Regions from separate parts of the Phytohabitans houttuyneae genome, predicted to be linked through region 3. Evidence: riboswitches for the same ligand, from Rfam matches in the RefSeq annotation. Region 3 holds a riboswitch; each other region holds the start of a gene.
The links. A riboswitch is a leader RNA that binds a small molecule or an ion and turns the genes downstream of it on or off. The one in region 3 is predicted to bind cyclic di-AMP.
Positions count from the first base shown of each region.

Region 1: linked by a shared signal. The riboswitch ahead of Phou_RS15890 (coiled-coil domain-containing protein) and the one ahead of Phou_RS19330 (C40 family peptidase) in region 3 are both predicted to bind cyclic di-AMP.
Region 2: linked by a shared signal. The riboswitch ahead of Phou_RS12660 (C40 family peptidase) and the one ahead of Phou_RS19330 (C40 family peptidase) in region 3 are both predicted to bind cyclic di-AMP.

Region 1 is NZ_BLPF01000001.1:3,563,246-3,566,411, forward strand. Features, by position in the region: gene Phou_RS15885 (glycoside hydrolase family 10-like protein) at 1-710, shown strand, start outside; cyclic di-AMP (ydaO/yuaA leader) riboswitch at 857-988, shown strand; gene Phou_RS15890 (coiled-coil domain-containing protein) at 992-2,026, shown strand; partial or broken gene Phou_RS56045 (IS982 family transposase) at 2,429-2,632, opposite strand; gene Phou_RS15895 (glycoside hydrolase family 65 protein) at 3,015-3,166, opposite strand, start outside.
Region 2 is NZ_BLPF01000001.1:2,882,475-2,885,640, forward strand. Features, by position in the region: gene Phou_RS12655 (DUF6232 family protein) at 1-266, opposite strand, end outside; cyclic di-AMP (ydaO/yuaA leader) riboswitch at 854-1,013, shown strand; gene Phou_RS12660 (C40 family peptidase) at 1,024-1,980, shown strand; gene Phou_RS12665 (DNA-3-methyladenine glycosylase family protein) at 2,128-3,042, shown strand; gene Phou_RS12670 (sigma-70 family RNA polymerase sigma factor) at 3,152-3,166, opposite strand, start outside.
Region 3 is NZ_BLPF01000001.1:4,195,801-4,198,966, forward strand. Features, by position in the region: partial or broken gene Phou_RS52770 (transposase) at 1-99, opposite strand, end outside; gene Phou_RS19330 (C40 family peptidase) at 459-1,430, opposite strand; cyclic di-AMP (ydaO/yuaA leader) riboswitch at 1,443-1,575, opposite strand; gene Phou_RS19335 (N-acetylmuramoyl-L-alanine amidase) at 1,964-3,166, shown strand, end outside.

The sequences.
Region 1 (3,166 bases), 630 kb from region 3:
AGTTCGGCATCAGCCCGTTCGGCATCTGGCGCAACGCGTCCACCGACCCGCTCGGCTCGCCCACGCGCGGCCTGCAGAGCTACGACGCGATCTACGCCGACACGCGGCGGTGGGTGCAGGAGCGGTGGGTCGACTACATCGTGCCGCAGCTGTACTGGCACATCGGCTTCGCGATCGCCGACTACGCCAAGCTGCTGCCGTGGTGGTCGGAGCTGGTGGCCAACAGCCCCGTGCAGCTCTATGTCGGCCAGGCCGACTACCGCATCGGGCAGAAGGGCGCCTGGAGCAAGCCGGACGAGCTGGACAAGCAGCTGGCACTCAACCGCAAGTACCGGGTGACCGGCAGCATCCACTTCAGCGCGCGGCAGGTGAAGGCCGACCGCCTGGGCGCGGTATCACGCTACGCGCAGGCGCACTACGGCGAGCCCGCGCTGGTGCCGGCAATGTCACACCTGCCGGGCAAGCGGCCACCCGCGCCCGAGGTCGAGGCCGACCGCGTGGACAGCGGCGTGCGGCTCCGCTGGGACGGCGACGCGACGAGCTACGCGGTCTACCGGGTCGACGGCGAAGCGGCCCGGCTGGTGGCCACGACACGCGGCACGACCTGGGTCGACACCGCGAAGAGCGAGGGGCCGCACACGTACTGCGTCACCGGCCTCGATCGACTGTGGAACGAAGGAAACGCTAGCGAACCACGCGTTGTCGCGTAGACACGCATCGCTATCCATTACCGAACGTCGTTGCCCGCTAACGCGATTTCTACGCTTTTCCCAGGTCAGAGCGTTGCTGGAGTCCACTGTCGATCCGGTAAGCTTTCCCGCGGTTTGCCGCGTGACGGTGCCCCCACGGCGCCGGCGGCACACCGCCGCCTAATCGCCCGCACGGGCGAGTCGGGGAACCAGGTAACTGGGGTGAATCCGCACAGCGGTAGGGATCCTTCCGTCCCGAACCCGTCAGCTAACCCGGCCGGCGGCTGATGGGAGGACTGTGCATGACGGCATCCGTACGTCGCCGGCGCTGGTCGCTGGCCGTAGCCCTGGCCGCTGCGGCGGCCACGCTGCTTTCCGGGGTGGCCATCGGGCCAGGTGGGGCATCCGCCGCGCCGAAGCCCACCCCCGGCGACGAGGGCGGCACCCCGCTGCTGCGGGACGTGCTCTCCGAAACGAGCAAGGGCTACATCGACGCCCGAAACGCCGTCACCAAGTCACGTGGCCGCCAGCTTCAGCTCCAGCTTGAGCTGGAAAAGGCTCAAGAGACCATCAAGGAGATGGAGCCCGAGGTAGCGCTCGTGGCCGGCACCTCCTACCGAAACGGCCGCATCGGCCCGATGAGCCTGCTGCTCAACAGCGCCTCGCCGGACGAGTTCCTGGAGCGCGCGGCCGCGCTGGACATGCTCGCCGCCCGCGACAACGCAAAGCTCGCGAAGCTCAACGCCGCCCTCACCCAGGCCAGCCGCGCCAAGGCCGCCATCGACATCGAGGTCAAGGAAGAGCAGAAGCAGCTCACCATCATGGCCCGGCAGAAGTCCGAGGCGGAAAAGGCGCTACAACTGGTCGGCGGCAAGGCAACCGGCGGCTTCGTGAGCGCCACCTCACCCGAAGCCCGCCCGGCGCCACGCAACAGCGACGGCGGCTTCTCCTCGCAGGGCTGCACCGCCGAAGACCCGACCACCGGCCGCTGCATCACGCCCCGCACGCTGCACATGCTCAAGGAAACCCAGCGGCTGGGCTTCAAACGCTTCGTCAACTGCTTCCGTCCCGGCGGGCCGTTCGAGCACCCCAAGGGCCGCGCCTGCGACTTCTCCTCCGAGCCAAACGGCTTCGGCGGCGACGCCACCGGCGGCGACAAGCTCTACGGCAACAACCTCGCCGCCTTCTTCGTGCGCAACGCCGACCGCCTGGGCGTGATGTACGTGATCTGGTACCGCCAGTTCTGGTCCCCCGCCACCGGCTGGAAGTCGTACAGCGGCGCGGGCGGCGACCCGTCGAGCGACCACACCAACCACGTACACATATCGATGCTTTAGCGAGCTACCGCGATGTCCGCCGTGGTCCGGACCGTTGCTCCCGCGGCCTCACCCTCCGCGGTCGCCCAGCTCACCCCAGGAGCCCGCTCCGGCAAATCTTGGCAAGTTAGCGGCGAAATAACGCGCTAACTCACCAAGGTCTCGAAGCTCACACCGCCTGCACCTGATCGACAGTCACCGACCGCGACGACGGCACCGAACTCTGGGCGGACTCGCGTAATCCAGCTCGAAGATCTGCAGAAGCACAGGTAGGGAAAGATCAGACAGGTGGATCTTGCAGTCCATGCCTTACCCCGTAAGGTCGGCCACTGCGCACGGACACCGTGAGCTGGGAAGATACCGAGGGCTGTCGCCTGATGGCGGATTAGTGGTCAGTCAGGGGACATGGTCAGGGGTCGGCTGGTGGCCTATGTCCGCGATGTTCAGCAGCCCGGGCCGTTCTCGGTGAGCAGGTCAGAGTGGTGGTCCAGGACCACGGTCAGGACGGGTCGTTCGTCGAGCTTCGGCGCGGGCAACGCCCGCGTGATCGGCAGCCCGCCCAGAGAACCGGGAGTGGGCACAGTGGCCGTAACCAGCCCAGCCGACCAGATCCGAGCGCTTGGCTGTCGGGCTGGGTCCACGGACCGGAGCCGAGCGGCAACTGTGCCGCGGCCAGGGTCAACAACCCGACGCGGTGGTCCACGCCAATCGTCGGTATCCACGCACTGTGCGATCGATGCGACCACGGCTCTACAACCAACCGAATACTTCGTGGGAACACGCCGGCAGACACGCCCACCAACTCCCTGATCAACAAGGAAAGGGGCGTGTGGGTGTGCTTGTCGTGCGGACCTGGCAGCGGAGGCCGGGGAAGTCGGCGAGCCCTGGCGAGCCGCCGGCCGGAGCGGTGCCCGCGGGAGCGTGCGGTCCGCAGCTGACGCGGGCCGGGGCACATCCGCATGGGAAAGGCCCCGTGCTGACCGCGCGGGGCCTTTCTCGCCGTTGCGATTTACTGGTCGGGCATCCGGCGGGCGGGGGCCCGGCCGAAGGGCTGGCGCGGCGGCGGGCCCACCGGTGACAGTGCCGGGATCGGCAGCGTCAGCGGGCTGTCGCTGGTGACCGTGACGTGCTCGCCGTGGTGCAGCAGGTCGAGCTTGGCGC
Region 2 (3,166 bases), 1.3 Mb from region 3:
AAGGCCCGCGGCCGCAGGCGGTGGCCGATCGTCGCCACGAGGAAAGGAACGAACGCCACCGCCGTGAGCGCCAGATAGGTCTGCGCACTCAGGTGGTTGAGCTCGGTGGTCATGCCGAGCGTGATCCCGATGGTGGCCAGCACGATCGCGGTCACCGTCACCGACCGCACGGTGAGCTGATGTGCCGGGCCTCGGGCCGTGTGCAGGTGGTGCAGCTCGCCTACCGGAAACCGGCGCCCGCCCACTACGAACCAGTCACGCGTCACCAGGATGCCGGGCCGCTGGTAGAGCGGGGCAGGTGGTTTCGGGGTTGTTACGTCTACCGGCGTTACGGGCTGTGCTGCTGGTGACCGCGCGGGGTAGCGAGTAGTCTGCACTTCAATGCCTCCTACGGCTCGTGAGGCGGGCTGGTGTGGTGGTTCTTGAGATCGGCACCTGGTGGCAGCCAGGTGCCGATCGTCTTTCTCGCTCCGTGCCGCTAGATCCTCAAAGCCGCTCAGCAACTTCAAGGGCCCTGATAGCCATTGTGCGAGATGCCATCTAGTCGAGGGAAGGGGTGCAATCAGCCACCTGGCAGATCGGAAGGGGTCTCCTAGCCGTACCGCGCCAGTTTCAGGCCCGCATGTCCGGTTTGTCGCCCCCTTCGCCCACCCAACGCGCACACCGACAAATCGCCCGTCACCCATATGGCCGACGAGTCCGCGTGGACGACCTAATCACTTAGAGTGACTCGGACATTCGACTTATTGGCGGGCGTGAGCCACAAGTCACCCTCTCACCACTTTCGCCCGACCGGCCTCGACGCTAGGTTGGAGCCGCTGGTCCGGTCGTCAGCCACTCCCCGGGTGGCGCCGGTCTCGTGCCGCCGAATCGCACGACGATCACACTCCGTCAGCGAGTCGGGGACCCACCTATGCACTGGGGTGAATCCGCGGCCGCCTTCGGCGGTGCGGTAGGGCGATCTTCCCGTCCGAATCCGACAGCTAACCCGGTAGGCGGCGTTGGGGAAGAAGGGTTCACCGTTTGTCTTCCGCGCGGAAGCTGCTCCGCGCCCTCGTGCTGGTCGGCCTGGGCATCGGGCTGACCGTTCCGGCCACGGCCGCGCAGGCCGAGCCGTCACCGAGCGAGCTCACGGAGCAGATCAACAAGGCGTCGACCGAGCTTGAGAAGGTCGTCGAGTCGTACAACAAGCTCAACGAGCAGCTCAAACAGACCAAGGCCGCCTCCGCCGCGCTCAGCGCGAAGATGGGCCCGCTGGAGGCACAGCTCGCCAAGGCGGACGCCGAGGTGGGTGCGATGGCCGCGGTGGCGTACCGGACGGGTCAGGCGGGCACGGCGAGCGCGCTGCTGGAAGGCAGCGGGCCACTGGCCGACCGGCTCGGCATGCTCGACCAGCTCGCCCGCGACCGCAAGCGGCAGGTTGAGGGCTTTACCGCGGCCGAGCGCCAGTACACCGAGCAGAAGGCGAAGCTCGACGCCACCCAGGCGAAGCAGACCGCGCAGCTGAAGGAGCTCGCGGCCGGTAAGAAGAAGATCGAGGCCGACCTCGACAAGCTGTACAAGATGCGCGAAGAGGCGTACGGCTCGGCCACCACGTCCAGCGGCGGTTACACCGGGACGATCCCGTCGATCTCCGGTAAGGCCGGCGTCGCGGTGCGGTTCGCGTACAACGCGATCGGCACGCCCTACGTGTGGGCGGCCGAGGGGCCGAACGGGTACGACTGCTCAGGGCTCACGCTCGCGGCGTGGCGGGCGGCTGGAAAGTCGTTGCCGCACAACGCCGCGATGCAGTGGGACGTGGTCGCGCACATCGGCCGGGGCTCGCTCCAGCCGGGCGACCTCGTCTTCTACAGCGGCCTCGGACACGTCGCCATCTACGTGGGCAGCGGCAAGGTGATCCACGCGCCACAGGCCGGCGACAGCGTCAAACTGTCCTCAGTGGACATGATGAGCCCGTACGGCTACGGCAGGGTGCGCTAAGAAATCTTCAACATCGCCGATCAAGGGCGGCGGACGGCGGGTCTTTCGCGGACGCGCTGACCGCCGCCCTTGATCGGCGCTGAAGTCCCTGATCGGCGGCACTATCGACCGGCGCGAAGTGTCGTACCGCGGGTTCACCGTCGAGGCATGACCGAAACCGTCCTGGCGGCCACCGAGCCGTTCTCGTTCGACATGTCCCTGCGCGCCCTCGCCGCGTTCGCGCCCTGCGCCGGCGGTCACACGATCGCCGGCGGTCGCGTGCGCAAGGCGTTCCTGCTCGGCACCGAGGCGGTCGTGGCCGACGTCGGCCCGGCGGGCGGGGGCCCGGGGGTCGCGCTCACCCTCCACGCCGACCGCCATCTCTTACCCGGCGAGCGCGCCGCGGTGCACCGGGCCGTCGCGCGATGGCTCGGCCTCGACGACGACCTCGCCGCCTTCCTCGATGTCGCCGGGCGCGACCCCGCGATGGCCACGCTGCTGCGCGCCGCGCACGGCCTGCACCAGGTGCGCTTCTCCTCGCTCGCCGAGGGCGCGGTCTACTTCGCGCTGGTCCAGCGGAGCACCCAGTGGTTCGCGGCGGCCCGCAAGCGCCGTCTGGCGGCCGCGTTCGGCCCGTCCCTGACGGTCGACGGGGTCGAGCACGTCGCGTTCCCGTCGCTCGCCATGGTGGCCGAGCGGGACGACGCGGAGCTGATCCGATTCGCGGGCAACAGGCTGCGCGCCCGCCGGCTGCGCGAGGTGGTGGAAGGCGTGGCCGCGCTCGACGAGGAGTGGCTGCACACCGGGCCCTACGAGGAGGTGCGCAAGGCATTGCTCGGCGTGGCCGGCGTCGGCCCGTTCACCGCGCACGCCCTGCTTCTGCGGGTGCTCGGCCGCCCCGACGGCGTCCCGCTCGGGATGGCCCAGCTCGAAGACGCCGCCCGCGCGGTCTATGGCGATCCCCCGCCCAGCCCGGCCGAGCTGCGCGAGGCGTACGGGCCGTCGATCGGCTGGTGGGCCTATTACGTCCGCACCGCCCGTTCCTGGCAGCCCGACGACGCGGAGATCGCCGTCGCCGCATAGGCCTGCTTCGAATCCGCGCCGGGCCAGACGACGGCCAGCGTCCGGACAGGCGAGTGGCCGGGGTCCGAATCGGACGCCGGCCACTCGTGGGGCTGATGTGGGGGGTGTGTCAGGCGGCCTGCAG
Region 3 (3,166 bases):
GCGACGATCCGCGGGCCATTTTGGCCAGCGAAGCCGCGGTGGGGAACCGGTCCTGGCAGTCACCGACCTCAGGCAGCAGCCGACCGCCGCGCGAAGCAAGCCTGCACGGGCCGGCCTAGTGAAGATCGGTGCGTCCCGAACTTGCTGTTGCAGGGCATCGGCCTGCTCGGGCTCAGCGTCCAGCGCGTCATGGGTGGCGAAGGCCGCGATTGGCGCCCGGGAGCTTGCAGTTTGCCAACTCGGACAACGACCCAACCGGCCTCGTCGGGGGCCAAGCAGCCAGCCAACGCCGGCGATCACGAACAGGCCCCAGCAGTCGACACCCACGAGCTGGGACGAACGGACAAGAGAACGCCCTCCCAGCCCGGGTGGATGGGAGGGCGTCTCTTTTACTGGCCGGTGCGGGTGCGTGACGGGGGAACACGCAGCAGGCGCGGCCACGGGGGTGGGTAACGCTTTTATCCGGGGCGGCCGTAGCTGTGGATGGGCGCGGCGTTGATCGTGCGCATCCGGATCGGCACGCCTGGTTTGGACGCGTCGACGATGTAGCCGCCACCGACGTAGATGCCGACGTGGTGCAGGTCGCTGTAGTAGAAGACGAGGTCGCCGACCTTGAGGTTGCTCCGGCTGACCGACGGGACCTGGCCGCGCTGGCGAGCCGCGTTGTGGGGCAGGCTTGTGCCGGCGGCGGCCCACGCCTTCATGGTCAGGCCCGAGCAGTCGTACGTGTTGGGGCCCTCGTTGCCGAAGACGTAACCCTTGCCGATCTGGGCGCAGGCAAACTTGGCCGCCTTCGTGCCGGCGCTGCCGTCGTACTGCACGGGGCAGGGAGCCGGCCGGAGCTCGCCGATGCCGCCACCCGACCCGTACGCGTCCAGGCGCATCTTTTCGAGCTTGGCGATCTCGACGTCGATCTGCTTCTTCTTCGCCGCCAGCTGCGCCTCTTCTTCGGTGAGCTGGCCGACGAGCTGGTCGAGCGGCTCCTTCTGCGCCACGTACCGCGCGCGGAGGTCGACGACCGCCGAAATGTCCTTCTGCGAACGGCGGGCGAAGACTTCGAGCATCTCGAGCTGGTTGGTGAAGGTCGAGGGCGACCCTGTCGTCAACATCGCGTTGAGCGCCGAGAAGTTGCCGCCCTTGTACTGCTCGGCTGCGTACTCTCCCACCTTCGCCATGGCGAGGTCGATCTGCAGCTGCAGCGGCGCGATCTTCTTGGCGAGCGCGTCAGCCTTCTTGCGCTTCGCCTGGAGGTCGAGCCGGGTCGCGTTGTGCTTTTCCGCCAGCGGCTCCAGCTTGACCCAGGCCGCGTCGATCTGCTTCTCGATCTCGGCGGGTGTGGGCTGGGCGCGTGCCACGGTGCCGGTGGAGAGCACGGTCGCGACAGCGACAAGAGCGGTGATTACGGTGCGACGCGCGGCATAGCGTGCCACCGGAGCCGTTACTCCTTCTCCCTGGCCGCCTACCGGGTTAGCTGACGGGTTCGGGCGGGAGAGCGCGCCCTACCGCTTTCGCGGATTCACCCCGAAGTGCTTGGGTCCCCGGCTCGTTTCTTTCTCGACTCGGCGGGCTGAGCCGTGGTCTCCCAGGCTGGGAGGCCGACCGCCGGCTCAACGATCCCCAAGGGTAGGAGTGGCCCAATCACCCGCGCAAGCGCTGTGGAAAACCCTCTCGGTGCGTATATGAGCCGGTAGCGGCGCGTGTATCGAAACGTTCTCGGTGAATGGTAATTAGCGCGGAATTCACAGTGGACACAAGAAGTAGCGCGGTGACTCCGAGGCGTGTACCGGCGCGTCGTGTGCATAAAGCGTGACATTGCTCGATTGTGGAGTTTCGTGGCAAGGCGGACAAAGCGGCGAGCGAGACCGAGTGAAGCTTTTTTACGAGCGCGCTACATCTGGCGGAATCTATTGACGAAGACGGCTGGCGACAGCCAGGGTGACCCCATCCCCGAACGGAGGTTCTGATGCCCTACCTGACAACGCGCATCGCCCTCACGACAGCGGTGGTCGGGGCGGCGACCCTCATGCCGGCCGCCGCCGTCCCCGCGTCCAGCCCCACGCAAGACACCAGACAGCAGGAGTACGCAGCGGCCGCGGAACAGCACGGCGTCCCGGAGAGCGTGCTGCTCGCGGTGTCCTATCTGGAGTCCCGCTGGGACACCAACGCCGGCACGCCCAGCACCAGCGGCGGCTTCGGCCCGATGCACCTCACCGACGCCGAGTACGTGATGTCGCTGCCCACCGGCAACCACCACGACCACGACGGCGAGGACCCGCGCGGCGACGCCGCCCGCCCCGCCCGAAACGTCGACTCCGGCGGCGTGGCCGCCCCGGCGCCGCAAGCGCTGCAGACGCTCGACCGTGCCGCGGCGATCACGGGTGCGTCCGAGGCCGACCTGCGCACAACCCCCGCGGCGAACATCGCCGGTGGGGCGGCACTCCTGGCCTCGTACCAAAGAAGCATTGGTGGACCGGCGGGGAGCGCGAGCGACCCCGCGGCCTGGTATGGCGCGGTGGCCAGTTACAGCGGCGCGGACAGTGCCGATGCCGCGGCGGCCTTCGCCGACGAGGTCTTCGCGACGATGCGGAGCGGCGTGGCGCGGGTGACCGACGACGGGCAGCAGGTCACGCTGGCCGCGCGCGACGTGGCGCCGGCGCGGAGCTGGCTGTCCCGCCTCGGCCTGCGCAAACTTGCCCGCCCGGACGGCCTGGAGTGCCCGACGGACATCTCCTGCGAGTGGATCCCGGCGCCCTACCAGGACCTCGGCGGCGGCGACTACGGAAACCACGACAAGGGCAACAGACCCCAACAACAGAAGATCGAGTACATCGTCATCCACGACACCGAGGGATACTTCCAGCCGTCGGTTGACCTGGTGCTCGACCCCACGTACGTCAGCTGGCACTACACGCTCCGCTCCGTCGACGGCCACATCGCGCAGCACCTCAAGGCCAAGGACGTGGGGTGGCACGCCGGCAACTGGTACGTCAACGCGAAGGCCATCGGCCTCGAACACGAGGGCTTCGCCGCGCAGGGCACGTGGTACACGGAGGCGATGTACCGCACGTCGGCGAAGCTGGTGCGGCACCTCGCACTGCGGCTGGGCATCCCGCTGGACCGCAACCACATCATCGGCCACGACAACGTGCCCGGCACCGTGCCGTCC